DNA from 3 places in the Pseudarthrobacter sp. NPDC092424 genome. Region 3 is predicted to be linked to each of the others. Evidence: riboswitches for the same ligand, from Rfam matches in the RefSeq annotation. Region 3 holds a riboswitch; each other region holds the start of a gene.
What was found. A riboswitch is a leader RNA that binds a small molecule or an ion and turns the genes downstream of it on or off. The one in region 3 is predicted to bind S-adenosylmethionine.
Positions count from the first base shown of each region.

Region 1 (10,100 bases), on a different contig from region 3:
GGAGGCAGTCCGGAATCCCGGACAACGCAGGCGGTGGCAGCCACGCGCTGGTCCATCCGGCGCTGAAGAATGGTTGCATGAGCACCCTGATCACGAACATTGCCGAGCTGATGACCCAGGACCTGGAGCACCGGGTCCTGAAGAGAGCGGCCGTGGTGGTGGAAGGGGAGCGGATCGCCTGGATCGGTTCTGCGGGAGACGCCCCGGCCGCCGATGAGTCCGTGGACGCCGGAGGCCGGGCCCTGCTGCCCGGCTGGGTGGATTCGCACAGCCACCTGGTATTCGCCGGGGACCGTACCGCGGAGTTCGAGGCACGCATGGCGGGGGAGTCCTACTCCGCCGGCGGCATTGGCGTCACCATGGGGGCCACCCGGGAGGCCTCCGACTTCGACCTGACCCGGCTGGCCGTGGGGCGGGTGGCGGAAGCGGCATCCCAGGGCACCACCTACCTGGAAACCAAGACCGGTTACGGCCTCGACGTGGAGCACGAGGCCCGCAGCGCCCGCATCGCGTCCACCGTCGCGGACGAAGTGACTTTCCTCGGCGCGCACCTGGTCCCGGCGGGCCAGGACCCGGAGGCGTACACGGACCTGGTGTGCGGCCCCATGCTGGACGCCGTCCGCCCCTATGTGAAGTGGGCGGACGTGTTTTGCGAGGAAGGGGCCTTCACCGCCGAGCAGTCCCGCAGGGTCCTGCTGGCGTGCCGCGACGCCGGACTGGGACTGCGGGTGCACGGCAACCAGTTGGGCGAAGGCCCGGGCGTGCAGCTTGCGGTGGAAGTGGGAGCGGCCAGCGTGGACCACGTCAACTACCTGTCGGAGCGGGACGTTGCCGCGCTCGCGGATACCTGGACCGGCTGGGATGCCGCCGCGGGCACCGGAAACCGCGGCACCGTGGCCACGTGCCTTCCGGCATGCGACCTCTCCACCCGCCAGCCGCTGGCTCCCGCCCGCACCCTGTTGGACGCCGGCGTCCAGGTGGCGCTGGCTTCCAACTGCAACCCCGGCACCTCGTACACCAGTTCCATGTCCTTCTGCGTCACTACGGCAGTCCTGCAGATGCGGCTGAGCGTTCACGAGGCCGTCCGGGCCGCGACCTACGGGGGCGCGCTCGCCCTCCATCGGGAGGCCGGAAAGGACGCCGACGGCGAACGCGCGGTGGGCTCCATCGCCGTCGGACACCGCGCGGACCTTCACCTGCTCAACGCTCCCTCCGCCACGCACCTCGCCTACCGTCCGGGCATGCCGCTGACGTACGCTGTGTGGCGGGCCGGCGTACGGGTGGCGTAGCAGCCGGCCCCCAGACTGCAATCCCCGGAGGCCGCATGACCCGAACCGACCGACTCACGGCGATCCTGGACCTGTTGGCCCGGACAGGCCAGGTGGAAGTCGAGGAGATCGTCAACACGTTGAACGTCTCGCCCGCCACCGCCCGGCGGGACCTGGACAGCCTGGCCAAGCGCCGGCTGCTCACCCGCACGCGGGGAGGGGCGACCACCGGTGCCCTGGCCTATGACCTTCCCGGCCGGTACAACCGGGACGACCACGCAGAGGCCAAGCAGCAGATCGCCCAGGCCGCGTCCGCGCTGATTACCCCCGGTGCCGTCATCGGACTGTGCGGCGGCACCACCAGCACGGTGCTGGCGCAGATCCTGGCCACGCGCGAGGACCTGAACGCGCCGTCCAACCAGCCCACCCTCACCGTGGTCACCAACGCCATCAATATCGCCGGGCAGCTGGCCGTCCGGCCCAACATCAAGGTCATGGTGACCGGCGGCATCCTCAACCCCCGTTCCTACGAACTGGTGGGCCCCTATACGGACATCATCATGCAGAAAGTGGTGTTGGACATCGCCTTCATCGGCGTCAACGGCATCGATCCCGAGGTGGGGCCCACCAACACCGGCGAAGGGGAAGCTTCCGTCAACACCCTCCTGGCCAGCCGGGCCCGCGTGTCCTACGTCCTGGCCGATTCCTCCAAGGTGGGGGTCCGCGCCTTCGCCACCATGCACGGCTACAACTTCACCAGGCTCATCACCGACGCCGGGATCTCCGCGCGTGACAAGGCCGCCTTCGAAGCCAGTGGCACTCAAGTGATCGTGGCGCCTGCCTGACATGCTGGTCTCATCGCGGCGACGCCTCACATTCGAAGTCCTCATCGTCCTGGGCCTGTCCCTGGGCCAGTCGGCGGTGTACTCCGTGGTGCAGCTCCTGGACAAGATGTCCCGCGCGCCGCTGGCACAAGGCACGTCCACGCTGAACCGCTCCCAGAGCAGCCGCGAGTACTTCGACCTGGCCTACCAGCTGCTGGACATTATCTTTGCCCTGGTCCCGGTGCTGCTGGTGATCTACTTCCTCACGGGCCAGCGGCAGGCAGGCACCGGGGATCCTGCCCAGAGCGGGTCAGCCTTCCGGAAACTGGGCTTCGACCTGGCCCGCCCCGGCCGGGACATCCTGCACGGACTGGGGCTGGCCGCCCTGATCGGGGTGCCTTCGCTGGGCCTCTACGCGGCCGGCCGGGCACTTGGTATCACCACCGCCATCGTCCCCAGCGCCCTGGACGCTTACTGGTGGACGGTCCCGGTACTGGTCCTGTCCGCCGTCCGCCACGGGGTAGTGGAGGAGGTCATCGTGGTGGGTTACCTGCTGGACCGGTTCGGAAAATTCGGCTGGAGCGTGCCGGCTGCCATTGCCGTCAGCGCCCTGCTCCGCGGCACCTACCACCTGTACCAGGGGTTTGGGCCCTTCATCGGAAACGTGGTGATGGGGATCGTCTTCGCCTGGCTGTACACCCGGACGCGCCGGGTCATGCCGCTGGTCGTCGCCCATGCCCTGCTGGACACGGTGGCCTTCGTCGGCTTTAGCCTCTTCGGCCGTGCCGTGGGCCTGGGCTGATTCAGCGCGGTTGAAGGGAATTTGGCTTAAAGAGAATTCGGCCGCCATCGGTGGGTGACGCCGTTGTCACCCGCTGATGGCGGCCGAAGCTGTGGTGCGGTCAGATCGTGACGGGGCCAGTGGCGGTCTCGAACGTGACGGCGAGGATGCCCGGGGTGCCGTGTGGGGCCACCCAGTCCACGGCCACGTCTTCCAACGGGCGTTCCACCGGCTCGCCGAGCCATTCGGTGACGCGCTCGGGGGAGCCGGCGATGGTCAGCGAGCGCATTTTCAGGCTGCTGTTGTAGGCGTTCGAGGGGTGCAGCGAGGGATCCCCCTCCCACTTGAGCATGTAGGGGACCTGCGGATCAGCGATCAGGCCCAGGATGCCGATCTGCTTCCAGACCAGTTCGCGGCCGTCAGGGAACTTGCGGTTGCCGTTGACCGCGGAGCGGCCCAGGCGCTCCTCGAAGGGTGCCAGGTCGTCCACTTCGACGCACCAGCCCATCCAGCCGCCGCCGGCCGCGGAACGGGAGCGGACGGCCTGGCCGAACGGAGCCTTGTCCGACGCCGGGTGGTCCAGGACCTCCACGACCTCAAGGTACTTGTGGCCCGCCAGAGGGATGATCATGTTGCGCGTCCCGAAGCGGGGATGCACCCCGCCCTTAACCGCCTCGACGCCAAGGGCGGAGGAAATCCGGTCAGTGGTGGCAGCCAGGCCATCGTGTTCACAGGCGTAAGAGACGTGATCCATGCGCATGGCAACATCTTGGCACTTTGTGATCGGGCTCTCAGCTTAGGATCGCCTTACTTGGAAATGGGCGGGGAGCCGTCCCGGACGACCACCCGGAAGGGCGCGCCGGCGTGACGCCGGATGTCATAACGGGTCACATGCGTGGCGCCGCCCGGGGGATCTTTCATACACTCGGGGGAGGTCATGAGTGCCAGCAACAGCCCCGGCTTGCTGGCCGGCAACCCTCCTTCCGCGGCGGGGTGCCCCGGGTGAGGACCTGGCCTGCCGGCCTCCCGGCGGCGGGCAAGCGCGCAGAAGAGGTTTGTATATGACAGTCACCGTTCCCCGTACCGCAGGGCCCCGGCATGGCGTGGTCCGCTACGCAGGCATTGGCGGGATGGAGCTGGAGGCCGGCGGATTCCTGCCGGATGTCACGCTGGCCTATGAGACCTGGGGCACCCTGAATGCCGACGGTTCCAATGCCGTCCTTATTGAGCATGCACTGACCGGCAGTACCCACGTGACGCGCGGCGACACGGACGAGGACGGCTGGTGGGAAGAGCTCGCCGGCCCCGGCGCGCCCGTGGACACGGACAAATTCTTTGTGGTGGCCATTAACATCCTGGGCGGATGCTACGGGTCCACCGGGCCGTCGTCGCCCGCTCCGGACGGGAAACCCTGGGGCTCCCGCTTCCCGCTGGTGACCCTGCGCGACAGCACCGTGGCCGAGGCGCGGCTCGCCGACCAGCTGGGCATCCGGTCCTGGTTCGCAGTGCTGGGTGGATCCCTGGGCGGGGCGCGGGCGCTGGAATGGGCCGTCACCTACCCTGAGCGGGTCCATCGCTGTGCGGTCATCGCCATCGGCGCAGCCAGCACCGCCGAGCAGATCGCCTTTGCCCAGGCCCAGACGCTCGCCATCCGACAGGACGCCAACTACAACGACGGCGACTATTACGACGGCGCGTTCCCCGAGGGCGGCCTTGCGCTGGCCCGCAGGATCGCCCACATCACCTACCGTTCCGCGCAGGAGTTTGACGGCAGGTTCGGCCGCAACCCGCAAGCGGGCGAAGCTCCGCTGCAGGCGGAGACCCTGGCTGGGCGCGGCCGGTACCAGGTGGAAAGCTACCTCGACCACCAGGGCGCCAAGCTGGTCCGGCGCTTCGACGCCAACAGCTATATCGTGCTCACCGAGGCGCTGATGAGCCACGACGTCACCCGCGGCAGGGGATCGCTGGCGGAAAGCCTGGCCCGGACTACCGCGAGATTCTTCGTGGCCGCGGTGGATTCCGACCGTTTGTATTTTCCGGAGCAGTCGCGCGAGCTCGCCGCCGCCCTGCCCGGAGAGGTGGACGTCCACCTCATTGCCGCGCCCATCGGCCATGACGGCTTCCTGACCGAGATCGGCCAGCTCGGCGCCCGGCTGCGTGATCACCTCGGCGCATAATCCGGGCCCCTTGCAGCCTCCTGTGTGCATTTATGCAGATGCCTTCTGCACTATTTGCCGTTGAGGTTGCGCCTGTAGAAAGGCCATACTCGTGTGAAGTGGCGGTATGTTGTGTACATCACATCGCATTGCCTCATCCTGGTCGCATCTGGCGTCGACGTAGACGCCGAAGGAGTTCATTAATGAGTACGGAAAAGTCAGCCGCAGGGCGGGTCGGGGAACCTGACGTCCAGGCCAGCGGCCTTAAGAAGGTCGTTACGGCTTCCATGGCCGGCACGGTCGTTGAATGGTACGAGTTCTTCCTCTACGCCTCGGCCGCCACGCTGGTGTTCGGCAAGACGTTCTTCCCCAATTCGGGTACGGAACTGGACGGCATCATCGCCGCCTTCGTGACGTACGCCGTCGGATTCGTCGCCCGCCCCATCGGCGGCATTGTCTTCGGCCACTTTGGCGACAAGTTCGGCCGCAAGCAGCTGCTGCAGCTCAGCATCATCCTGGTGGGCGTTGCCACCTTCCTCATGGGCTGCCTGCCCACGTTTGCGCAGATCGGCTACTGGGCACCGGCCCTGCTGGTCTTCCTGCGGTTCGTGCAGGGCTTCGCCGTCGGCGGTGAGTGGGGCGGCGCCGTCCTGCTCGTGGCCGAGCACAGCCCGAACAAGTCGCGCGGTTTCTGGTCCAGCTGGCCGCAGTCCGCAGTTCCCATGGGCAACCTGCTGGCAACCGGCGTCCTCTTCACCCTGTCCTCCACGCTCTCCCAGGAGGCCTTCCTCGGTTGGGGCTGGCGTGTTGCGTTCTGGCTCTCCGCGGTGATCGTCATCATCGGCTACTACATCCGGACCAAAGTCCAGGACGCCCCGATCTTCATCGAGGCCCGCAAGGAAGTTGCCGTTGAAAACAAGGGCTACGGCGTCGCAGAGGTCTTCCGCCGCTACCCGCGCGGTGTCTTCACCGCCATGGGCCTGCGCTTCGCCGAGAACATCCTCTACTACCTGGTGGTGACGTTCTCCATCACCTACCTCAAGGTCGTCGTGGAAACGGACACGTCCCGGATCCTGCTCCTGCTGCTGGTGGCCCACTTCATCCACTTCTGCACGGTGCCGCTGGTGGGCAAGATGTCCGATGCCTTCGGCCGCCGTCCGGTCTACATGGCCGGCGCCATCCTGGGCGGCACCTGGGGATTCTTCGCCTTCCCCATGATGGACACCGCCAACGACATGATTATCCTGGCAGCCATCACCATCGGCCTGATCTTCCACGCCCTGATGTACGCGGGCCAGCCCTCCATCATGGCCGAAATGTTCCCCACCCGGATGCGCTACTCCGGCGTATCCCTGGGCTACCAGGTGACCTCGATCGTTGCCGGTTCGTTGGCACCGATCATCGCCACGGCCCTGCTGAGCAACTTCGGCTCCTCCACGCCGGTGGCGCTGTACCTGCTCGGAGCCTGCGTCGTCACGGCCATCTCGGTCTTCTTCCTCAAGGAAACCCGGGGTATCTCGCTGCGCGACGTTGACGCTGCGGATGCCAAGGGCACCGCGGACCTGCTCGCCGCGTCCAAGAAGTAACCCACGGCGACACCAGCCAGGGCAGCTGCCCGGATCCGGTTTCCGGGTCCGGGCAGCTGCATGCCATGAACCATCCACAGCAAGGAGCCGCCATGCGAGCCGCTGTCCTCTACAACACCGTTCCCGCCGGAACCAGCTACACAGATGCCCGTCCCCTGGTGGTGGAGGAGCTTGACCGCCCCGAGCCGCGCGCCGGGGAACTGGGCATCGCCATCACCTATTCCAGCCTCTGCCATTCGGACCTCTCGGTGGTGGACGGATCGCGCGTTCGCCCGCTTCCCATGGCGCTGGGACACGAGGCGGTAGGACGGGTGCAGGCCGTGGGACCCGGCGTCGAAGGTGTCTCCGTGGGCGACCACGTGGTGCTGGTCTTCGTTCCCAGCTGCGGCGACTGCCGCGCCTGCCGGGCCGGCCGGCCTGCCCTGTGCCACCGTGCCGCCGAGGTCAACGGCTCAGGGGACCTGCTGCACGGTGAGGCCCTGCTTCGGACGGCCTCCGGGGAACGAATCAACCACCACCTGGGTGTCTCGGCGTTCGCCGATTACGCGGTAGTGGCCCGGGAGTCGGTGGTGGTCATCGACGACGGCATCCCGGACACCGTGGCGGCCATGTTCGGCTGCGCAGTGCTCACCGGCATGGGCGCGGTCTTCAACACGGCAGCGGTCGACGCCGGCCAGTCGGTCGCCGTCTTCGGCCTCGGCGCCGTGGGGCTTTCGGCAGTCATGGCAGCACGCCTTGCCGGCGCGGCCTCCGTCATTGCCATCGACCCGAACGAGGGCAAGCACCGGCTCGCCCTGGACTGCGGAGCCACGGCGGCGGGAACTCCGGACGATGCCTCCCGGCTGATCGCGGAGGCCACCGGTGACGGCGTGGACGTGGCAGTGGAGGCCGTAGGTTCCGCGCGCGTGATCGCGTCCTGCCTGGAGCAGGTTACCCGCGGGGGTGCAGTGGTGTCCGTGGGCCTGCCGCATCCCTCTGCGGAACTGACGGTCCCGGCCCTGCAGTTCGCCGGCGCGGGCAAGCGGCTGCTGGGCTCCTACATGGGCGACGCGGTCCCGGAGCGCGACATCCCGCGCTACCTGGGCTTTTGGCGTGAAGGACGGCTGCCCGTGGAACTCCTGCACACGGACACCCGGCCCCTGGCTGAAATCAACGAAGGCCTGGACGCCCTCGCGGCCGGCCGCGTAGTGCGGCGGCTCTTCCAGCCCTGAGCCGGCCCGGGCGCACGCATCAACGCAAGGCCCGGAAGGATGCTGTCCTCAGGACGCGAGCAGGTCCTGCCGCGCGGCCACCTCTTCCTTGAGCGCCGTAATGACCGCCTGCACCCGTCCTGAGCGCAGCGACTCCGGCCGGGCCACGGCCCAGATGGGCAGCTGCCGTTCGAAGTCGTGCGGCAGGACCGGAACGAAATCGGGGTCGCGGCTGACCATGAAGCTCGGCAGCAGCCCGATGCCCGCGCCCTGGCGCACCGCCTCGACCTGGGCGAAGATGCTGGTGGCCTGGAAGCTCGATTTCGGCATCGGAAGCTGCGAGGACCGGTGCCCCAGTTCCGCCACCTGGAGCGCGGACTCAACGTAGGAGACGAAGCCGTGCTGCCCGACGTCGTCGGGCGTGTCCGGAACCCCCCGCCGGGCCGCATAGCCGGCGCTGGCGTACAGCCGGAGGTAGTAATTGGTGAGGAAGATGGTCTGTGCATTCCGCACGTCCGTTCCCCCCACCACCACTTCCAGATCCACGCCGGACCTGTTCTGGCTGACCTTGCGGGTGGCGCTGAGCATCTCCACGTTCAGCAGCGGATGGCGCTGCTGCAGCCGGACCAGCGCAGGGGTGACGAAGTCGGCGCCAAAACCGTCCGAGGTGCTGATCCGCACCATCCCGGAGAGCGCATCGCGCTCCTGGCCGATGGCGCCGGCCAGGGTACCCAGCGTCTCCTCGATCGCCTCGGCCGCCGCCACGGCGGAGGCGCCGAGTTCCGTCAGTTCCCAGCCGTGCGGACTGCGCTCCAGCGTGCGGCCGCCCAATTGCCGGTCCAGGGCAAGGATGCGCCGCGAAATCGTCGTATGCGTGGTGCCCAGTGTCTCCGCCACCGCGTTGAACCGGCCCAGCCTCGCCACCGTCAGCAGAATCAGCAAATCGTCGGGGCTCGGCAGACTGCCCACGTGTTCCGCCCTCCAAGCCTGTGCATCAATGCACATGGCATCTGTGATTTTTTACCTTGATTGCACTTTAGCAGCATGTGATGGTGGACACAGACCATTCCGGCCAAGGCGGCCGGGACAGAAGCGAAGGAGCTTGCACATGGCAGTTATCGGTTGGATCGGGTTGGGAAACATGGGCGGATCCATGTCAGTGAATCTCGCAAAGGCGGGGCATGACGTACGGGGCTTCGACCTCAACCCCGCCGCCGTGGCCGCTGCGGAGGCCGGCGGGGTCAAGCCCGTCGCCGGTATTGCCCAGGCGGTGGAGGGGGCCGACGTCGTCTTCACCATGCTTCCCAAGGGCGAGCACGCCAAAGCCGTGTACCTGGGCCCGGACGGCGTCCTGGCCCACGCGTCCACCAGCACCCTCCTGGTGGATTCCTCCACCATCGACATCGCCTCGGCGCAGGAACTGCACGACGCCGCAGCTGCCGCCGGCTTCCGCTTTGTGGATGCCCCGGTGTCAGGCGGCATGAGCGGGGCCAAGGCCGGCACGCTGACCTTCATGGTGGGCGGCGAGGACGGCGCGGTGGCCGACGCCACCGAATACATCCGCCCCATGGCAGCGAACATCATTCCCACCGGCGGTGCCACCACCGGCCAGGCCGCCAAGATCTGCAACAACCTCATGCTCTTCATCAACCTGGCCTCCACCGCCGAAGGCGCCGTCCTGGCCGACCGCCTGGGCCTGGACAAGCAGGTCTTCTGGGACATCGCCTCGGTGTCCTCCGGGGACAGCTGGGCACTGCGGACGTGGTACCCCGTCCCCGGTGTGGTGGACACGGCGGCCTCCAACAACGACTTTGCCCCCACCTTCACCACGGAACTGGCCAACAAGGACATCGGCCTGGCCATCAGCGCAGCAGAGGACACCGGGACTCCGCTGGAAATCGGCAAGCACGTCCAGCAGCTGTTCCAGCGGCTGATCGATGCGGGGGAGTCCGGCAAGGACTGCTCCATGATCATCAAGCTCGCCGACGGCTCGCTCGACGCCGCAGACCAGTCCGCCTGACCGTACCGAACTTCCCAGCCCGAAAGAGACCCATGCAGACAATTCCGCACTTCATCAATGGCCAGCGCGTCAGCGACGCAGAGCGCTTCGGCCCTGTTTTCAACCCCGCCACCGGCGCCCAGGACAAGCAGGTTGCCCTGGCCTCCGGTGCCCGGGTGGAGGAAGCCATCGCGGCGGCGAAGGCTGCCCTGCCGGCGTGGCGCGCCACCAGCCTGGCCCGGCGCAGCAACATCTTCTTCAAGGTCCGCGAGATCCTCAACGAGCGGAAGCCCGAA
Region 1 is NZ_JBIVQC010000004.1:151,756-161,855, reverse strand. Features, by position in the region: gene ACIQCN_RS08645 (NAD(P)/FAD-dependent oxidoreductase) at 1-66, shown strand, start outside; gene hutI (imidazolonepropionase) at 78-1,289, shown strand; gene ACIQCN_RS08635 (DeoR/GlpR family DNA-binding transcription regulator) at 1,325-2,113, shown strand; gene ACIQCN_RS08630 (CPBP family intramembrane glutamic endopeptidase) at 2,115-2,894, shown strand; gene ACIQCN_RS08625 (VOC family protein) at 2,995-3,633, opposite strand; SAM riboswitch class IV at 3,807-3,922, shown strand; gene ACIQCN_RS08620 (homoserine O-acetyltransferase) at 3,935-5,050, shown strand; gene ACIQCN_RS08615 (MFS transporter) at 5,233-6,615, shown strand; gene ACIQCN_RS08610 (zinc-dependent alcohol dehydrogenase family protein) at 6,708-7,826, shown strand; gene ACIQCN_RS08605 (LysR family transcriptional regulator) at 7,875-8,774, opposite strand; gene mmsB (3-hydroxyisobutyrate dehydrogenase) at 8,914-9,825, shown strand; gene ACIQCN_RS08595 (CoA-acylating methylmalonate-semialdehyde dehydrogenase) at 9,858-10,100, shown strand, end outside.
Region 1: linked by a shared signal. The riboswitch ahead of ACIQCN_RS08620 (homoserine O-acetyltransferase) and the one ahead of ACIQCN_RS01705 (aminotransferase class V-fold PLP-dependent enzyme) in region 3 are both predicted to bind S-adenosylmethionine.

Region 2 (10,100 bases), on a different contig from region 3:
TTCCCGGCGCCGCGGTCGAGGACTGGCTGCGTGCCCAGTACGCCCGGGCGGCGGAGCCTTCCCAGGGCCGGGACTGCCTCAGATTTGCTTCAGGGCCTGTTCAAGGTCGCTGACGAGATCGTCCGGATCCTCGAGGCCAACTGACAGCCGGACAACGCCGTCGCTCAGCCCGATCGCCGCCCGCCCTTCCGGCCCCATCGCCCGGTGCGTGGTGGTGGCAGGATGCGTGATGAGCGACTTCGCATCGCCCAGGTTGTTGGAAATGTCGATGATGCGCAGCCCGTCCAGCAGGGCGAAAGCCGCGTCCTTGCCGGTCCGGCCGTCGGACGCCGCCAGCTCAAACGTCAGCACCGTTCCCCCGGCACGCATCTGCCTGGCTGCCAGGTCGTACTGCGGATGGGACGCCAGCAGCGGATACTTCACCCACCGGACCGCAGGCTGTTCCTCCAGCCATTCGGCCAGGCGCAGGGCTGTGGAGGAAGAGTGGTTGACACGGAGCGCCATGGTTTCCAGGCCTTTGGTCAGCACCCAGGCGTTGAACGCGGACAGCGCCGGACCGGTGTGCCGCATCAGCTGCTTCACCGGGCCGTCGATGAACTCCCGGGTTCCCAGGATCGCTCCGCCCAGCACCCGGCCCTGCCCGTCGATGTGCTTGGTACCCGAGTAGACAATGACGTCGGCGCCCAGGTCGCCGCACCGCTGCAGCAGGGGAGTGGCAAAGACATTGTCGACGACGACGGCCGCCCCCGCAGCATGCGCCAGTTCACTGACCGCCGCGATGTCCACTATTTCCTGCATCGGATTGGAGGGGGATTCGAAGAAGACGGCGGTGGTGGGCCGGGACAGGGCGTCGCGCCACTGGTCCAGGTCCGGGCCGTCCACGAACACGGTCTCCACACCCCAGCGCGGCAGGATTTCGTTGAGGATGACGAAGCAGGACCCGAACAGCGAGCGGGCAGCCACCACGCGGTCCCCGGCCGCCAGTAGGGCGCCGAGGGCGGTGAACACCGCGGACATGCCGGACGCCGTCGCAAAGCACGCCTCGGTGCCTTCGAGTAGGCGCAGCCGTTCCTGGAAGGTGGCCACGGACGGGTTGCCGTAGCGGGAATACACGAACCGCTCGTCTTCGCCTGTGAACGCCCGCTCCGCGGCGGCAGCCGACTCGTAGACAAAGCCGGAGTTCAGGAAGACAGCTTCGGACGTTTCCTGGAAGTTGGTGCGGTCAAGGCCGCCGCGGACCGCCTGGGTATCTGGATTCCAGGCGGCGGCATCGGGGTTGAACGTCACTCGGCGATCCCCAGGTTGGTGGGCAGTCCGCTGTTCTTCCAGCCATTAACCGTCCGCTCACCGTGCCGGTCCGGGACGCCCTCGAAGCCCTCAAGGATGTTGTACGACGTGAAGCCGGCCTGCGTGGCAGCGATGGCGGCGGAGATTGAGCGCTGGCCGGAGCGGCACAGGAACAGCAGTTCCGCGTTGGAATCCTCTGGTGCCTGGCTCCGGAGGTCCTTGATGAAGTCAGGGTTGGGGATTCCGCCGGGAAAAGTCCACTGGATAAAGAGCGGGTCGTTGTCCGTGGCGTTGGTGTCAGGGATGCCGATATGCGCCCATTCGCCCTCCGTGCGCACATCCACCAGGATGGCGCCCTGCTCCAGCTTGGCCCAGGCCTCCTGCGGGGTGAGGTCGCCCGCGTAGCTCACGCGTGGCCCTCGCCGTCGAACTCGAGGTCCGGCGATTCCAGGTCCTCGACTGCGGTGGCAACGGCCGCATCGGCAGATGCGATGGCGGCCGGCAGGATAAGGGCCTGCGCCACGATGACTCCGGTGCCGTTGAACGTGGCCGCGGGGCTGCCGTGCAGGACGTAGCCCTCGGCCAGGGCGGCGGAAATGCGCTCACAGAAGGCGCGGTCATCAGGGCCCGTGATCAGGCGGTAAGACAACTTTTCTTCAGGGGCGGATGCGTCAGACACGACAGAACTCCTTCTCTCACGCTTGCAGCTCGAATGGGTCGATATGCCGAGTATTCACCTGAGGCACCCCGCCGCGAAAGGGAGGGTTGCCGACCGGCCAGTCAGGGCTTGGCGCCGATTCTCATTACTCTCCCAAAACGTAACATCCGGCGCCCATGCCCGCACCGCCGTCGTCGTCATGTTCCGTAATCGAACTGCGCGCGTTCAGGGGCGTCCACCGGCGATGGCGTGCGTACGGCGTGGCGGCGGCGCTGGCGTGACGTATCCCATATACTTCTGCCGCCGCGGCCTCTGGTAAGGTAACGCTAACCTTCCTTTTGTGTCAGTTTCGCGCGGCCCCGGCCGTTTCTTCCAGGAGTGCCCCCTCATGCATCGACCCAAGCTTCTCGCTGCCTGCGCCGCCTTCGCGGTGTCCGCCCTCGCCTTGAGCGGCTGCGGCGTGCTGGGGATCGGCAAGGCGCCGGCGGACCTGCAGATCTATTCGGCCCGGCACTACGACCTTGAAGGTGCCTTCGGCGAGTTCACCAAGGAAACCGGCATCTCCGTCGAATTCATCACCGGCGATGACGCGGAGCTCCTGGAGCGGCTCAAGGCAGAAGGAAAAGACACCCCCGCCGACATCTTCATGACGGTCGACGCGGGCAACCTCTGGAACGCCGGGCGGCAGGATGTGCTGGCAAGCGTTAATTCCGCTGCCCTCGAACAGGCGGTCCCGTCGGACCTGCGTGACCCCGACGGGAAGTGGTTCGGGCTGGCGATGCGTGCCCGCACCATTACCTACAACCCGGACAAGGTGGATCCAGCTGAATTTGACGCCAAGGACACGTACGCGGGCCTTGCGGACCCCAAGTGGAAGGGCCGCCTCTGCATGCGCGACGCGACCTCTTCCTACACCCAGTCATTGGTGGCCGGTCTGATCGGCCTCCACGGCAAGGAGAAGGCCCTTGGGATCGTCAAGGGCTGGGTTGCAAACGACGTGGACATCATGAGCAATGACGTCCTGCTGCTCGAGGCGATTGACGCCGGCGCCTGCGACGTGGGCATCAACAACCACTACTACCTGGCGCGCAAGCTGGAGTCGGACCCGGATTTCGGCGTTGACCTGTTCTGGGCCAGCCAGGGCGGTGCCGGTACGCACGTGAACATCTCAGGCGCGGGCGTGGCCGCAAACTCCGACAACGCGGCCGAGGCCCAGCAGCTCATCGAATGGCTGGCCACAAAGGGACAGAACGCCTTCGTGGACGCAAACCACGAGTTCCCGGTCAATCCGTCTGCCAAGCCCGAGCCGCTGATCGCCGGCTTCGGAGACTTCAAGCGCATGCCGCTGAACGCCGAAGCCTACGGCGACCTGAACGCGGAGGCTACCGAGCTGCTTGCCGAGGCAGGATATAAGTGAGTGGACCGGCTGTCCTGACCGCATCCGCAGCGCCGGCCCGGCGGCGGATGCTGGCAGGAAACGGGCGGCCGCTCTGGTCTGCGCTGGTCCTGCTTGTGGCCGTCCTGGTGGCTACGCCTGTTGTTGCCGTCCTGGTGGACGGACTGGGTACGCTGGGCAGCGGCACCGTGCCCCGCGACCTCGGTGCAATGGTGCTCACCACCGTGCTGCTGATGGCCGGCGTCGGTGCCGGAACGCTGCTGGTGGGCGGCGGACTCGCCTGGCTGGTCACCGCCTACACCTTTCCGCTCCGCAACGTCCTTTCGTGGGCGCTGGTGCTGCCCCTTGCCATGCCCGCCTACATACTGGGCTTCGTCTTCCTGTCCACCTTCGACGTCGGCGGCCCGGTACAGGCCATGCTGCGCTCCATCTTCGGGCCGGGGGCCTGGCTCCCTGAGGTGCGCTCCCTGCCCGGAGCGGTCCTGGTCATGTCGCTGACCCTGTACCCGTACGTCTACCTCCTGGCCAGGACGGCGTTCAGCGAGCAGGGCGCTGCGACGTATGACGCCGCCCGCACCCTGGGCGCCAGTCGTGGCCGGACGCTGTGGCGCGTCCTGGCGCCTCTCGCCCGGCCGTCCCTGGCCGCGGCCCTGGCCCTGGTGATGATGGAGACCCTCACGGACTTTGCCACCGTCCAGTACTTCAACGTCCAAACGGTGTCCGTCGGGGTGTACCTCGTGTGGAAGGGGAGCTTCGATTTCCACGCGGCCACGCAGCTCTCCGTCCTGGTCCTCCTCTTTGCCGTTGCCGTGCTCGCCGCAGAGCGCCTGTTCCGCGGGCGGTCCCGGTTCCATCAGAAAGCCGGCCGGGGAGAAGGGCTGCAGCCGCAGAAACTGTCCGGCTGGGCCGGCTGGGCCGCGATGTTCGCCGGCCTGGCTGTGCTCTCCGCAGGTTTCCTTCTCCCGCTTGCCAGGCTGGCCGCCTGGGCTGTTGGCGAGGCCGTGTCCGCCACGGGACCGGTGCTTGACCCCCGCTTCCCGGGCTACCTGCTGAACAGCGTGGTGGTCGCGGGGATCGCCGCCCTGACATGCGCTGCACTTGCCCTCGCGATCGGCCACAGCGTGCGCCTGGGCGGCGGGCCGGTGGTGGTCTCTGCCGCGCAGGCCACCACATTCGGCTACGCCGTTCCTGGCGCCGTGATCGGCATCGGCGTGCTCATTGCCTTCGCCAACCTCGACGGGTTCCTGGAAGGTGCCGGTGTGCCGGGCGGTACCGGACTCCTGGTGACCGGCTCGGTGGCCGGCATCCTCGCCGCCTACGTGGTGCGCTTCCTGGGACCCGCCTACCAGGCCGTGGACGCAAGCTTTGCCAAGATCTCACCCGCGCTGACGGCGTCCGCATTGAGCCTCGGCGCCTCGCCGGGGCGGCTCCTGGCGCGGGTGCACCTGCCGCTGGCCCGACGCGGAGCGGCCGTGGCCGCAGCTCTCGTAGCCATCGATGCGGTCAAGGAGCTGCCAATAGTCCTGCTCCTGCGTCCATTTGGATTCACCACCGTTTCGGTCTGGGTATATGAGCTTGCCCGCGAGAACTTTTGGGAAAAGGCGGCGCTGCCTGCGCTGGGGATCGTCGCAGTCGCCATTATTCCGGTGTACTTCCTTTTCCGGCGCACAGCCGGCCTCCGCGACCGGACGGTGGCACCATGAGCAGTTCCCCGACCCACGGAACGCCCTCCCTGGAGCTTGCGGGCGTCAGCATGAGCTACGGCAAGGTCGCAGCGGCGGCATCCATCGACCTCACGGTGGCGCCCGGCGAACTGGTCACCGTCATCGGACCTTCAGGGTGCGGCAAATCGACGATGCTTCGCCTTATCGCCGGGCTGGAGCGGCCCGACGCAGGAACCATCACCATTGCCGGCGAGACGGTCGCTGACCGGCGCCGGTTCCTGGAGCCGGAGCGCCGCCGCGTAGGCCTTGTGTTCCAGGAACACGCGCTCTTCCCCAACATGACCGTGGCCAGGAACGTCGCCTTCGGGCTGAACCGGCTGCCGGCCACGGAGCGCCGGAAAAGGGTTGCCGAGGTCCTGGAAATCGTCCGGCTCGGGCACCTGGCCAGCCGCTACCCCCACGAGCTCTCCGGCGGAGAGCAACAGCGTGTGGCGCTGGCGCGTGCACTGGCGCCCCGCCCCGCCGTCGTCCTTTTGGATGAACCGTTCTCCAGCCTGGACGAAACCCTCCGCGGCCGGGTGCGTGCGGACATCGTTGCCGCGCTGCAGGAAAGCGGAACCACGGGCCTGTTCGTCACGCACGACCAGACCGAGGCGCTCTCCGTGGGGCAGCGCGTGGTGGTGATGCGCGCGGGTGCCATCGAACAAAGCGACATCCCGGAGAAGGTCTTTGAACAGCCGGCGACGCGCTTCGTGGCCTCGTTCATGGGCGACGCCGACTTCCTTCCCGCGCATGTCCACAATGCGCTGCTGACATGCGAGATCGGGGTCGTGTCGACGGTTCCCGGCTGGGGCGGGTGCGATGTGGACGTCGACGTGGTGCTCCGCCCCCACGAGGTGGCGCTGAGCCTGGATCCGGCCGGTACCGCCGAGGTGGTATCGCTGGAGTACCGGGGGGCGTTTGTCCTCCACCACGTCCGCCTGGCCTCCGGCCGCACCCTCCGCTCCTGGCAGCCGCACCAGGTGCGCCACGCCCCGGGCACCCGGGTCCACGTTTCCGTCACTGCGGGAACGACGCCGACCCTTCTGGTTGGCGACCACGCGGTCACCGGCCCGCCGGCCGGCTCAGCGCGCTCCACGCAACGCCTGGCGGCGCCTTCCCCCGCCACAACCTTGAGGTAATTTCCGTGACGATCGCACCACCCAGCAGGCTCCTTGAGACGGCGGCGCCCGCCGTGCCATTTGCGGCGCAACTTGCCCGGTTCGGGGACCGCCCCGCGGTGGTCGCCGGGCCGGACACGCTCAGCTACACGCAGCTGGCGGTGCGGGTGCACGAGGCGGCGGAACGGCTTGGATCGGCACGGCGGCTGGTGCTGCTGGCGGCAACCAACGGCATCGATTCCCTGGTGGCGTACCTGGCCGCGCTGTCCGCCGGGCACCCCTTGGTGCTGGTGCCCGGCGACAATCCGGCAGCCGTGGAATCCATCAGGACAGCATTCGACCCGGACGTGATCATGGTCGACGGCGCCGGCGACGGGGCGCCGCGCATCGCGGAGGTCCGTCCGGAGACCCGGCACGTGCTCCACCCGGACCTTGCCCTGATGCTGAGCACTTCCGGGTCCACCGGCTCTCCCAAGCTGGTCCGGCTCTCGCACCGCAACGTCCAGGCAAATGCCGAGGCCATCAGCGAATACCTCCGGCTCAGCTCCGACGACCGTGCCGCGACCACGCTGCCCATGTCCTACTGCTATGGCCTCTCGGTGATCAACAGCCACCTGGCGGTTGGTGCTTCCCTGGCGCTGACCGATCTTTCCGTGGTGGACCCGTGCTTCTGGGAACTTTTCCGCCGTGCCGAAGCCACGGCGTTCGCTGCCGTACCGTACACGTTCGAGCTCCTGGAGCGGATCGGGTTCCAGGACCTGGACCTTCCGCATCTCCGCTACGTCACCCAGGCCGGCGGAAGGCTTTCCCCTGAGCTGGTGCAGCGCTACGCCGGGCTCGGCCAGGAACGGGGCTGGGAGCTTTTCGTCATGTACGGCCAGACAGAAGCAACCGCCCGGATGGCCTATCTGCCCCCGGAGCTCGCGGCGAAAAGCCCGGCGCGCATCGGAGTGCCGATTCCCGGCGGAAGCTTCCGCATCGATCCCGTGGACGGGCTCGAGGACGGGGAACTCGTCTACACCGGCCCCAACGTGATGCTGGGATATGCCGAGTCGTCCGCGGACCTGGCCGAAGGGCGGACGATCACCGAACTGCGCACCGGCGACCTGGGCCGACGGCACCCGGATGGACTTTACGAAGTAACGGGGCGGCGCAGCCGGTTCCTCAAGATCGCCGGCCTGCGGATCGACCTCGGCCGGGTGGAACAGATCCTGGCGGAGCTGGGCGTGCAGGCCACGAGCGCCGGCACCGACGGACACCTGGTGGTGGCATTGCAAGGCAGCCACGACCCGGATCTGCTGCGGAAACTGCTCGCCGGAAGCCTGGGCATTCCGCGCGTGGCCATACAGATGTTCTCCGTCGAGGAACTGCCGCGGCTGGCAAGCGGCAAGCCGGACTACCAGGCTGTGCTTGCCCTTGCCGCCCCGATCCCGGCAAAGGAGGAGCGTCCCGCCAAAGCGGAGGGTCCGCAGGATGTGCGTAGGATCATGGCCGAGCAGCTGGAACTCGACACTGTGGACGGGGACAGCACTTTTGTCTCCCTGGGCGGTGATTCCCTGTCCTACGTGGCAACCTCTGTGCGGCTGGAAAAGGCGCTGGGCATCCTTCCGTCAGACTGGCACCTCAGGACTGTCGCCGAGCTGGAACAAGTGTCAGCGCCTGCCAGAAGGCGCAGGAAGCTGACCGCACGCATCGAGTCCAGCATCGTGCTGCGCGCGGTGGCCATCATCCTCATCATCAGCACCCACATCGGACTGTTCCACTGGGAGGGCACGGCCCATGTGCTTCTGGCCGTGGCGGGCTACAACTTTGCACGTTTCCAGCTCGGGGGCGAGCGGGCCCGGCGGCTCCGCCGGCAGACCGCGAGCCTGGCCCGGATCGTGGTACCCAGCATGGCGTTCATCGCCTTCGCCTATGTGGTCACCGACCACTACAGCGTGGCGAATATCCTCCTGCTCAACGCACTGATCGGGCCTCAGGAGGTGACCACGGAGTGGCACTTCTGGTTTGTGGAGGTGCTGACGTACCTGCTTGTCTGCATGACTGCGCTGCTGGCCGTCCCCGCTGTGAGCCGCCTGGAACGGCGGTTCCCGCTGGCATTCCCGCTTGGCCTGACAGCAGTGGGGCTGCTGGGCAGGTTTGAAATCGTTGACCTGGGCGTGCCGAACACCGGACCGGCGCTGTGGCTGTTTGCACTGGGGTGGACCGTCGCCCGGGCGCGGACGGCCCGGCACCGCCTGCTGGCCTCAGCCATTGCGCTGCTGTGCGTTCCGGGATTTTTCTTCAACGACCTGCTGCGTGAGGGCACGCTCCTTGCCGGAATCCTGGTGCTCATCTGGGTGCGGACACTGCCGGTCCCGAAGGGCCTGCAGAAGGTGACAGTACTCTTGGCCAGCGCCTCACTGTACATCTACCTCACCCATTGGCTGGTTTTCCCGCACTTCGTTGCCCTGCACCCGGGCATTGCCGTCGTGGCGTCCCTGGCTGCCGGCGTCGGATATTGGGCGCTGGTCAACGGAGCGCTGGTACTGAAGCGGCGCCGCACGCCGGCACGCCGCGGAAGCCTGGCCGGCGGTGCAGGGGCCCGGCAGGAAGGGCCGGGCCACTCCTAGGCCAGGTCCTGCCGGGCCGGCCTCCCTTAGACCAGGCCCGGGGAGCTGGCCAGGATGTAATCCGCTGCGGCGGGACCCTTCATGGTCAGGCCAGGCTGGTCTGGATTAATGCGCTGCTTCATGGCGGCCCAAAAGGTGGCCTCCGGCCGGGGCGCCTTCTGGTTGATAAAGCACCAGCTGGTGTACAGCCCGTAGAGACGGTCACAGTCCAGGGCGGACTCTGATGCGGGGTCAAGGTGGGTGGCTTCCCGGAGGAAGAGGTCGAACTGCGAATGTGCCATGACGGCTTCCCATCGCTAAGTGCTCGGCGCCGCCGTTCGGCTACAGCGGCGAACTCCCATGCCATGCACAAGTGCGTGGGAGTGTTGGGCGGCGCCACCGCGAAAAAGATGGACCGCTAAGCGATAGTTCGCTTGTCTACGATGTAGACTTTACCTGTAGACCAACTAAATAGGCAAGCGTCTGGACTATTAACCCAGCGGCGCCCAGCCGAACCAATTGGACGGAACAGCCGATGGCATCCCCCAAAAGCCCGGTCGCGCGGACGCGCACCGGCAAAGCACCACTGACAAGAGAACTGGTCCTCAGCAGGGCGCTGGAAATTGTAGATTCGGAAGGCCTCGAGGCCCTCACCATGCGGCGCCTGGGCCAGGCCCTGGACCGTGACCCCATGAGCCTGTACCGCCACGCTGAAAATCGGGCGGCCCTGCTTGACGGTGTCTCGGAGCTTGTGTTGAACGAGCTCTCGATCCATCCCGAGGATCCGGACTGGAAGGCTCAATTGCGGCATATCGCGCATGGTTTGCGGGCCTTGGCGCTGCAGCATCCCAACGTGGTCCCGCTCCTGGTGACCAGGCCGCTGTCCACACCGCTGGGCCTGCGGCCGCTGGGAACCCTGCGCCCGCTTGAGCAGATCCTCTCCCTGCTGGTGGGAGCCGGGTTCGCGCCGGACGACGCCCTCCATGTCTACCGCGCCTACTACGGCTTCCTGTACGGCCACATCCTGAACGAACTGCAGGAGTTCGTGGTGGACCCGGAGGAGAATGAAGTCCTACTGAGGCTGGGGCTGCACCGGCTGCCGGCCAAGGAGTTTCCCCGTCTGCGCGCACTGGCGCCGGCACTGGCGGACTACGACGGCGCCGCGGAGCTTGACCAGGGCCTGACCATCCTGCTGTCGGGGCTTGAAGCACACCTGTCCCGGCAGGAGGAGGGCGCGGTTCCCGCTTCCTGAGTTTGTGGACGCCGGTTATTCGAACGAGGCCCTGCGGGGGTCCGACGCCCGGGTGTTCCAGACGTCCGGACGGGTGACTTTGAAGCGCCGGC
Region 2 is NZ_JBIVQC010000007.1:99,835-109,934, reverse strand. Features, by position in the region: gene ACIQCN_RS11710 (EAL domain-containing protein) at 1-113, shown strand, start outside; gene ACIQCN_RS11705 (O-succinylhomoserine sulfhydrylase) at 79-1,287, opposite strand; gene ACIQCN_RS11700 (rhodanese-like domain-containing protein) at 1,284-1,697, opposite strand; gene ACIQCN_RS11695 (DUF1737 domain-containing protein) at 1,694-1,966, opposite strand; SAM riboswitch class IV at 1,980-2,095, opposite strand; gene ACIQCN_RS11690 (extracellular solute-binding protein) at 2,334-3,362, shown strand; gene ACIQCN_RS11685 (ABC transporter permease) at 3,359-5,044, shown strand; gene ACIQCN_RS11680 (ABC transporter ATP-binding protein) at 5,041-6,186, shown strand; gene ACIQCN_RS11675 (AMP-binding protein) at 6,192-8,777, shown strand; gene ACIQCN_RS11670 (hypothetical protein) at 8,804-9,058, opposite strand; gene ACIQCN_RS11665 (TetR/AcrR family transcriptional regulator C-terminal domain-containing protein) at 9,292-10,008, shown strand; gene ACIQCN_RS11660 (pyridoxamine 5'-phosphate oxidase family protein) at 10,024-10,100, opposite strand, start outside.
Region 2: linked by a shared signal. The riboswitch ahead of ACIQCN_RS11695 (DUF1737 domain-containing protein) and the one ahead of ACIQCN_RS01705 (aminotransferase class V-fold PLP-dependent enzyme) in region 3 are both predicted to bind S-adenosylmethionine.

Region 3 (10,100 bases):
GGCCACAGTGACGACGTCGAACGACGCGCCGGGCAGGCCTGTCGCCTCCGCTGTCCCCGCCACCGCCGTGGCACCAGGGCAGTGGAACTTCAGTTGGGCCAGCATGTCTGCGGACGGGTCGATAGCCGTCACCGCCAATCCCCGATTCAGTAGGAGGGCGGTGAATTTTCCGGTTCCGGCTCCAACGTCCAGTGCGTCCCGTGCCCCTTCAGGAACCACCCATTGGGCTGCGTCTTCGGGATATCCGGGCCGCACCCGCTGGTAGTGGCTGCCGCCGGAACGGAAGCTGCTGCCCAGCTCCTGGCGTCGTCCGTGATCTAGCTTGGGGCCACCCCGAACCACCGTGCCGCCTCCCGTTTCCCGTGCCCGGGCAGCTGGTGCGCCGAGGATTACCCCTCGAATTTACCGCATCAGCAACATGGAACCGGCCGGCGGCACAGGCCCCGTCCGGTCCAGGACTCAGGTGTCCGTGCAGGGAGCTGCACCGGCGGTACCCGGGGTGTTCGGCGCCCAGTGCGGGTAGGTCCGGGTGTCGTTGGCCGGCACCCAGCGGCCGGCGTCCACCACGTAGTCCCAGCCGAGGCCGGTGGTCCTGAGGGCCCGGATGCCGGCCAGCAGGCGCTGCGCGTCCTCCAGCCGGGAACCCACACCGAAGCTGGCCCGCAGTGAACCGGACGGCAGTCCCAAGCGCTTGAGCAGTGGATGGGCGCAGAAGCGGCCGTCGCGCAGGCCCACGCCGTGCTCGGCGGACAGGTATGCCGCCACGAGCCCGGCGTCGTAGCCCTCCACCGAGAAGTTGACCACGCCGATGGTGTCCGTCTCCGGGTTGGAGTCATTGAAGATCTGGTGCACCCTCACTCCGCTGATCTCCTGCAGGCCCTCCACCAGGAAAGACCGAATGGCCGACTCATGGGCGTGCCAGCGCTCCTGGTCCAGTCCCGCGATGACCTGCGCGGCCCGCGCCAGGGTGGCGGCGCCCAGCACGTTGGGTGAGCCCCCCTCATGGCGGGCCGGTCCGGTAGCCCAGCTGACGCCGTCGAGCTTTGCCTCCGTGACGGCGCCGCCGCCGGCGAGGTGGGGGGTGCCGGCATCCAGCCAGTCGGGGCGGCCTACCAGCACTCCGGCGCCGAAAGGCGCGTAGAGCTTGTGTCCCGAGAAGGCGAGGTAGTCGACGTCGTCCGCTGCGATGTCCACGCGGCGGTGCGGCGCGAGCTGGGCGGCGTCCACGACAATCCGGGCGCCGTGCTGGTGGGCGAGCGCGGCAAGGGCGCGCACCGGGAGGATCTCGCCGGTGACGTTGGAGGCGCCCGTTACGGCCAGGAGGCTAACGCCGCCCTGCTCAAGTTCGGCGCGCACGGCCTCCAGGGTTCCGGCGATGCTGTCCGCGGCCACGATGCTCCGGTGCGGGACGCCCTGCCACGGCAGCAGGTTGGCGTGGTGCTCGATGTCGAGGTAGAGGACGTCCCCGTCGGGCCGGCCGCCGGTAAGCGGGAGGCAGCCGGCAAGCAGGTTCAGGGAGTCGGTGGTGTTGCGGGTGAAGATGACCGAGTCGTCCGGCCGGCCGCCCACGAATTTCCGCACGATGTTCCGTGCGTTCTCGTAAACGGACGTGCTGATCTGGGACGCATACCCGGCGCCGCGGTGCACGCTGGCGTAGTAGGGCAGGATTTCGTTCAGGTAAGCCGAGACCACAGACAGCGCCGGGGCGGAGGCGCCGTAGTCGAGGTTCGCATAGCGGACGTGTCCGCCGGTGATCAGGGGCGCCTGGATTTCGGCGCCGGTGACGGCGGCCAGCGGCCGGGCCGCTGCTTCAATACGGGCGTCGGCGGGCAGGGCCGGACGGGCGGGGGTGACGGTGGCACTTGTCACAGAGACCTCACTGGGAAAGGACTCCACAAACGGGGAATCCGCGCTTGCCGCATCCGCTCCGGACCGGCCTGGTCGTCACCCGGGGCACCCCACCGCGAATGGAGGGTTGCCGGCCAGCAAACCGGGGTTTAGCGCTGGCACTCGTGACCTGGTTAAGAGCGTAGGACATCCGGCGGGCAAGGTTGAAGCGGGCCGCAATGTTAAGGCGATTGTTACGCGCAGCCGCTGATAGCTCCTTTGGGCGAATATAACGACGACGGGCGCCTCAGTTCGGGGCGCCCGTCATCGTAATCTTCGGCCGGGAAAGGTCCGGTGAAGCTAGAGGAGGTCGTCCAGGTAGGGGTTCAGGCGGTGCAGCACTTCAGTGTGCAGGATGGAGTTGGTGGCCAGCGCATTCCCGCCGAAAGGCCCGTCCTGGCCTTCCAGCGAAGTGAAGCGGCCGCCGGCTTCCACCACGATAGGCACCAGTGCGGCCATGTCGTACAGGTTCAGTTCGGGTTCGCAGGCGATGTCCACCGAACCCTCCGCCACCATGCAGTATGACCAGAAATCCCCGAAAGCCCGGGTGCGCCAGACGTCTTCGGTCAGACCCAGGAACTCGTCCAGGTTGCCCCGTTCCTTCCAGCCGCCCAGGCTCGAGTAGGACAGGGATGCGTCCGCCAGGTTGGAGACGTTGGAGACCCGTAGCCGGCTTGCTGCCGCCAGGGAACGGCCGGTGTAGGAACCCATACCCTTGGCACCCCACCAGCGCTTGCCCAGGGCGGGAGCGCTGACCACCCCGACCACCGGTTCGCCCTCGTCCACGAGTGCGATCAAGGTGGCCCAGACCGGTACTCCGCGGACAAAGTTCTTGGTGCCGTCGATGGGGTCGATGATCCAGCGGCGTGAGCCGTGGCCGGTGCTGCCGAATTCCTCGCCGAGCACGGCATCGCGCGGACGGGACCGGGAGAGCTGGCCGCGGATGGCCTCCTCGGCGGCCTTGTCCGCGTCGGTGACCGGCGTCAGGTCGGGCTTGGTCTCCACATGGAGATCAAGTGCCTTGAAGCGGCTCATGGTCTGGTCATCCACGGAGTCGGCCAGGACATGGGCCAGGCGCAGGTCATCGTTGTAGCTCGAAGCGGGTTGGATCATGCTTCCAAACTACCGTCTGCGCGCGGATCTGCTGGGAGATCCGGCGTCAGGTGACGCTGCCGAGTTCCTTGGCTTCCTGTGCCTCGTTGCGCGGATCCGCCCCAAGGAGGCGGCGCAGGGACGCCAGCCGGGCGGTGCCGGTGGGTCCTGCGTGCCCTTCTTTGACCCAGGCATCCAACCCGCAGTCCACGGCGCTGGCGGTGTGCTTGCAGCCCCGTTCGCAGTCCTCGATCCCGGGCGAGAGGTCCGGGAACGAGCGCAGGATCCGGTCGGGGTCCACGTGGGCCAGCCCGAACGAGCGGATCCCGGGGGTGTCGATGATCCAGCTGCCCGGGGGAGCTTCAGCAAGCCGGAGGGCCAGCGCGGATGAGGACGTGTGGCGTCCCCGGCCGGTCACGGCATTGACGCCGCCCGTGGCCCGCTCCGCGCCGGTCAGGGCGTTAACCATGGTGGACTTGCCCACGCCGGAATGGCCCAGCATCACGGTGACTTTGCCGTCCAGGTAGGCGCGGAGGCGGGCAACGGCCTCGCTGTCCAGGCGGGCGGACAGCCCGTCATCGGAGCGGGCGTCGATTCCCGAGGCCCGGTCGTCGGCCGTCCGGCTGATAATGACGGGGAACTCGAGGTGCGTGTAATTCGACAGGAGCTCCGCAGGATCCTTGACGTCCGCCTTGGTGACGAGCAGGATCGGCTCGATGCCGGCGTCGTACGCTGCCACCAGCGCGCGGTCGATGAACCCGGTCCGTGGCTCCGGGTTGGCGGCGGCGACCACGATGACCAGCTGGTCCGCGTTGGCCACGACGGCGCGTTCCACGGGGTCCGTGTCATCGGCGCTGCGGCGCAGCAGGGTGCGGCGCTCCTGGATCCTGACCAGGCGGGCCAGCGTATCGGGCTCGCCGGAGACATCGCCAACCAGTGACACGAAGTCCCCGGCCACCACGGGGGAGCGCCGCAGCTCCCGTGCCCGTGCCGCAATGATCACGCGTTCGGAGGCGGAATCCTCGTCCACTACGGCCGTATAGCGACCCCGGTCCACCGTGATGATGCGGCCGGTAACGGCGTCATCGTGGCTCGGCCGGTCCTTGGTGCGCGGCCGGGAGCCCTTCTTGCTGGGCCGGATTCGGACATCCGATTCATCCCAGGAGTCAGTGCTCCGAGCCACTGCCCGAACCCTCCGCCCCTTGCGCGAGCATCCCGGACCAGAGCCTGGGGAAGTCCGGCATGGTCTTGCCCGTGGTGGCGATGTCCTCCACCTCCACGCCCTCCACGGCGAGGCCAAGGATGGCACCGGCCGTGGCCATGCGGTGGTCCGCGTAGCTGTGGACGACGCCGGCGTGCAGCGGGGCCGGACGGATCACCAGGCCGTCGCTGGTCTCTTCGGCATCGCCGCCCAGCCGGTTGATTTCAGTCACGAGCGCGGCGAGCCGGTCCGTCTCGTGGCCGCGGAGGTGCGCGATGCCGCTCAGCCTCGATGGGCCGGAGGCCAGTGCGCAGAGGGCCGCCACGGTAGGGGCAAGTTCGCTCGTATCGGCGAAATCGCCGCCCTTGATTTCCTGGCCGCCGGTGACCGTCAGCGTTCCGTCGCGAAGGGTCACGTCCGCGCCCATGTCAGCGAGGATGGTGCGCCACAGGTCGCCTACCTGTTGCGTCCGCTCGGGCCATTCCGGAATCCGGACTGTTCCGCCGGTCGCCAGGGCCGCGGCAAGGAACGGGCCGGCATTGGAAAGGTCCTGCTCGATCCGCTGGTCGAAGGCGCGGATCGAGCCGGGCTGCACCACCCAGTGGTTGGGCGTGGAGTCGTCCACTTGCACCCCGGCGCCGCGCAGGACGGCAACAGTCATGTTGATGTGGTCCAGGCTGGGGACCGGGCCACCCGAGTGTTCCAGGTGCAGGCCGTCGGTGAACCGGGCACCCACCAGGAGCAGGGCGGACACGAACTGGGACGAGGCGCTGGCGTCGATCACCAGGTGGCCGCCGCGGACTTCGCCGGTGCCTTCCACTACGAACGGAAGGGACGACGGCGTGCCTCCCCCTTCTGCCGATACCGCGACGCCCAGCCCCTGCAGTGCCTCGATGATGGTTCCCATGGGCCGCTTGCGGGCGTGGGGGTCGCCGTCGAACACGCCGGCCCCTTTGCGCAGCGCCGCAAGCGGCGGGACGAAGCGCATCACGGTGCCTGCCAGGCCGCAGTCGATGGCCACGTCCGCCGCCGGCGCGTCGGCACTGAACGGAACGACCTCCAGGTCCGGACCGAACGCCCCGTCTCCGGGGACCTCTGTGACGGTGGCTCCCAACTGGCGCAGGGCCTCGATCATCAGGGCCGAATCCCTGGAATGCAGAGGTGCGCGCAGGCGGGACGGGCCGTCAGCCAGCGCGGCAAGCACCAGGTACCGGTTGGTCAGCGATTTGGAACCGGGGACCGTGAGGGTGGCGTTGACGGGCCGCGACGCGAACGGTGCGGGCCAATGGGGAAGGGGCGCTCCGGTGCCGGCCGGTGCTGCGGGTGCTGCGGTCATTCGGCTTTATGCCCCCGTGGCGTGCCCGACGGCACGGCGAACGGCTTTATCGGCCTTGTGGATCTTCTTGTTTGTGGTCCTGCGGGCGTCCGCCGCAAGGTGCTCCGCGCGCCATGCCAGCCCCGGCTTGCCTGCGGTGTCCACGGAGGCCAGGAGGGCGCCGCCGCTGAGCGAGAGGTTCTTCAGGAGCTGGTTGCGCCGGTGCTCGCGGCCTTCCTTGCTGCTGATATCGGCGCTGCGCCATTCCACGAAGGTGTTTAGGAGCGAGACCACGGTCAGCAGGCCGGCGGAGAGGCGGGAAAACTTGCCCATTCCGAAGAGGATCCCGGCGCCAACCTGGGTACCGCCGATGACGCGCGCAAGGGCCTTCTCATCAGCCTGGAACGGCAGTGCCGCGGCGGCTTTGCGGAGCAACGGAGAAAGCTGCCGGGCGGTGTCATCGGAATTCTTGAGCTTGTCCATTCCGGCCAGGACAAAACTGGAGGCCAGCATGGGCCGTGCAAGCATACGGGTCAAGGACATGGGTTTCCTCCTGGATGGACGAGCCGCATAAAGCGGGGGAGTCCGTTCTAGTCTTGCACTTTTGGGGAATATTTGCCCAAGGCGCGGGGTTACGTAGAGCAGGTCCGCAACCGCAGGACCGCACAAGAGCACGGACACACTCCAGGCAGCAGCTGCCGGCGCCCGAACGCGCTCCGCGGCCTGCAGCCTGCGTGATGGACAGGAACGGGGTGGGCCTTGGGAAGCGTAACGGACATAGTCTCCGCGCCAGGTCCGGTGGAGATGGACGCATTGTTGTCCGGTCCGACGGAATACGGCACGCCACCGGGGCGCGGCCTGCCAGTAGACTTGAGGGCAATGAGCACCCTGGATCCGGCCGTCCCGGCCACCTATGAGGAACCGTCCGCCGCGGCAGGACCAGCCGCTGCCGCCCCGGAAGAACCGGTGGACGTCGCCACTGAGTCCGCGGAAGAGCGGCGGACCCGGTTCGAGCGGGATGCCATGCAGTACGTGGACCAGCTGTACTCGGCCGCCATGCGGATGGCACGTAACCCTTCCGACGCCGAGGACCTGGTGCAGGAGGCCTATACCAAGGCGTTCTCGGCGTTCCACCAGTACAAGCCCGGGACCAACCTCAAGGCCTGGCTTTACCGGATCCTCACGAATACCTACATCAACCTTTACCGGAAACGCCAGCGCGAGCCGCTGCAGTCCAACTCGGACACCATCGAGGACTGGCAGCTGGCGCGGGCGGAGTCGCACACGTCCAGCGGCCTCAGGTCCGCTGAAGCCGAGGCGCTGGACCACCTTCCGGATTCGGACGTAAAGCGCGCACTGCAGGAGATTCCGGAGGAATTTCGGCTGGCCGTGTACTTCGCCGATGTGGAGGGGTTCGCCTACAAGGAAATCTCAGACATCATGAACACCCCCATCGGTACGGTGATGTCCCGGCTCCACCGCGGCCGGAAAATGTTGCGGGACATGCTCGGGGAATACGCCGCCGAGCGCGGATTCAAGGCCGCCGCCGAGCCAGGGGACGCGGCAGGAAGCACACAACAGGAGAGCGGAAAATGAGCGACTGCCAGGGATTGGGCGATTGCGATGACACCCGGATGCAACGGATCTACGAGTACCTCGACGGCGCACTGACCCGGGAGGACCTCACGGAGATCAAGACACACCTCGACGAGTGCCCGGAGTGCAGTGAACAGTACGACCTCGAGTGCGTCATCCGTAAAGTGGTCAAGCGTTCCTGCACGGAGGCCGCCCCGGAGAACCTGAAGAACGCGATCCTGGACCGGATACATTCGATCCGGCCGGTCGACGCGTAACTGCCAGGGCGGGTGTCCGGCCGCCTGGGCGCCGTACAGAAAGGACCCCGGAAACCAATGAGGTTTCCGGGGTCCTTTGCTGTAACCAAGTTACCTGGCATGTGCCTAGGTGTTGGGGCGCTTCCCGTGGTTCGCGCCGCCACGCTTACGGTCACGACGCTTGCGTGCACGCTTGCTCATAGCTGGCCTCCTTACTGTTGGTACTCAAAAGAGCTGCCCTCAAGTCTCCCACATCTGCAAGGTGCCCGCGAACCGGGAGGCACGGGCCGTTAGGCGTCCAGTGAGTTGCGGATGGCGGTGCCCGCCTGGTCCAGGACCGTGCGCATCGTTTCAACGGTGGACGGGTTGAGGGGCTGGTAGCGGGAGCGAAGCCGCAGCTCAGCGCGGATTCCGTCGCGGAACTCCTGCAGCATGGCCTCGGCATCCCTGAGCGGCCGCCCGGTTTGCGGGGGCAGGCGGCCGCCGGGGAGGCGCATCTCCGCTGACTGGGCTGCTGACTGCGCCGCGACCCTGGCCGCCTCAGCCGTGGCGGCAAGGTCTGCCCGGAGGCCGCGCATGTTGCTGCGGATGTCTTCACGCAGGCTGTCGGCCAGCCGCCGCACCGACGCGGAGATGTCGTTTTCCACCCCGGCAAGCTCGTCCCGCCGGCGCTCCAGCTCGTCCAGGCCCGCAGCCGTGATGCGGTAGTTGGTGCGGCGGCCCGCCGATTCGGTGGCCACGAGGCCCTCGGCCTCCAGTTTCCCCAGGCGCGGATAGATGGTCCCCGCGCTGGGGGAGTACGTGCCGCCGAACCGCTCCTTCAGCGCCTTGATCAGCTCATATCCATGTTTAGGGCCCGACTCAAGCAGGGCCAGGAGGTATAGGCGTAGTGCACCGTGCGCGAACACGGGAGGCATCAGAGGCCTGCTTCCGCGTCTCCCGGCGCGGGCCGGTGGAGCACGGACGTTGCTCCGGACACCGAGTTGGTCCGCAGCAGCATCAATTGCCGGTCAGGGCCCGCAATGGTCTCTACCGACCCCGAGAGGTGCGGGAACCGCTGGTTGTCGATGACCACGGCGCCGCTGGCCGACTTGGCGATAAGGTCCACGCCGACGTCGTACGGCAACCGGATGGTGAGGTCCCCCGAAACCGAATTCGCCCCGAAGTCATGCGTAAAGCCGTGCAGGTCGAAGCTCAGCCCGCCACTGACGGTGTTGGCCCTGACATTCGTCAGCTCCCCGGAAGCGGTCACCTCGCCGGAAACGCTCTTTGCCGTAAACACCCCGGTGTGGTTGCGGGCCGCGACCTCGCCGCTGACGGTGTTGACGTCCAGCTGGCCATGGGTTCCGTCCGCCACCACCGAGCCGGAAACCGTATTCAGGCGGGTATGGCCGGACGTTCCGGAAACCAGTCCATTGCCACTGACGATGCCCGCTTCAACGTCCACGCCAGCGGGGAGGGCAATGCTGATGACGGCGGAGTTCTCGCTGTTGTGGCTGACGGTGCCCATCAGGTTCTTGAACCAGCCCTGCGCGCCGTGCAGCTGGTGCCGGATTTCCAGCCGGCCGCCGGAAACGGACACCGCCAAGGAGTCACCCTGGACGTCCGTGACCTCGATCCGGGCCACCGGTTCCGGATGCGTGACCACGTCAAAACGGCCGCGGATCATGCCCAGCTTCAGGGACGAAACACCGTCCACGTCGATGGTCTGCGGGCTGGTAATGTTCCATTGCTGATCGGACACGTCTCCTCCAAAGGCGATATATCGTGTTGAGCTTCCAACGGTACCCCCGGTCACTCAGGCGATCAAGATATATCGCGAACCAGCGCTACTCCGGGGAGTCCATGCCCAACCACTGGAACCAGCCGCGGTGCAGGACGAGCCAGGCCATCAGCCCGTAACCGGCCTGGCCGGGAGTCCCGCCGTTGGCTGCCAGGTCCTGACGCCACTGTTCGTGGTTCAGCAGGGGGGAAAAGGTGTCAACGTAAAGGTGCTTCCGGCGGGTGGTGACGTCGGCGAAGGCGGTGTTGAGCTCATCCAGCCTCCGGTTGCGCACCGGATCGAGGGTGGGAGGCGGTCCCACTACAAAGACCTCGATGCGGTTCTGGGAGGCCGAATCGAGGATATTGGCCAGGTTAAGGCGGCTCCGCGCGGTGGAGAGGCCGAACTCGATGTCGCGGCCGGACAGGCCGATCACCAGCCGGTTCTCTGCCTGGCCGCTGAAACGACGGCCCGCTTCCTCAAGCCAGCGTGCAGCCAGGCCTTCGGTGCCCTCTTCAGGGCAGGCCAGCGCATAGCTTTCCACCTGTGTGCCGTCCTGGGGAGTGCGGGCCAGCACACGTCCAAACCATCCGAGCGCGCGGGGGTCGCCCACTCCCGCCAGCAGTTCATCTCCTACAGCTGCGATGAGCAGCTTCCTGTCTTCCACACGTACCTCTTCACTTCCGGGGCCTGGCCGGTGTTGTCCATTAAACGGCAACTGCCCGGCCGGAGTCTGATGGGTCGACGTCCGGCCGGGCAGCCTTGGTGCTTACTTGCGCGCGAATGCCTGCTTCAGCAGGACGTCCTGCTCCGCCGCGTGCCGCTTCATTGAACCGGCAGCAGTGGAGGCCGACGCGGGGCGCGAAACCAGCCGAATCCTGCGGTCCAGGGCGTCCGGCAGGTTCAGTCCGATGAACGGCCACGGTCCCTGGTTTGCCGGCTCGTCCTGTGCCCATACGACTTCGGCGTTCGGGTACTTCGCCAGCTCCGCGGCGATTTCCTCGTGCGGCA
Region 3 is NZ_JBIVQC010000001.1:359,018-369,117, forward strand. Features, by position in the region: gene ACIQCN_RS01700 (class I SAM-dependent methyltransferase) at 1-342, opposite strand, end outside; gene ACIQCN_RS01705 (aminotransferase class V-fold PLP-dependent enzyme) at 460-1,869, opposite strand; SAM riboswitch class IV at 1,905-2,018, opposite strand; gene hisN (histidinol-phosphatase) at 2,188-3,000, opposite strand; gene rsgA (ribosome small subunit-dependent GTPase A) at 3,047-4,162, opposite strand; gene aroA (3-phosphoshikimate 1-carboxyvinyltransferase) at 4,146-5,516, opposite strand; gene ACIQCN_RS01725 (DoxX family protein) at 5,523-6,038, opposite strand; gene ACIQCN_RS01730 (sigma-70 family RNA polymerase sigma factor) at 6,300-7,091, shown strand; gene rsrA (mycothiol system anti-sigma-R factor) at 7,088-7,348, shown strand; gene ACIQCN_RS01740 (50S ribosomal protein bL37) at 7,454-7,528, opposite strand; gene ACIQCN_RS01745 (helix-turn-helix transcriptional regulator) at 7,618-8,244, opposite strand; gene ACIQCN_RS01750 (DUF4097 family beta strand repeat-containing protein) at 8,244-9,071, opposite strand; gene ACIQCN_RS01755 (GDSL-type esterase/lipase family protein) at 9,157-9,756, opposite strand; gene ACIQCN_RS01760 (multifunctional oxoglutarate decarboxylase/oxoglutarate dehydrogenase thiamine pyrophosphate-binding subunit/dihydrolipoyllysine-residue succinyltransferase subunit) at 9,859-10,100, opposite strand, start outside.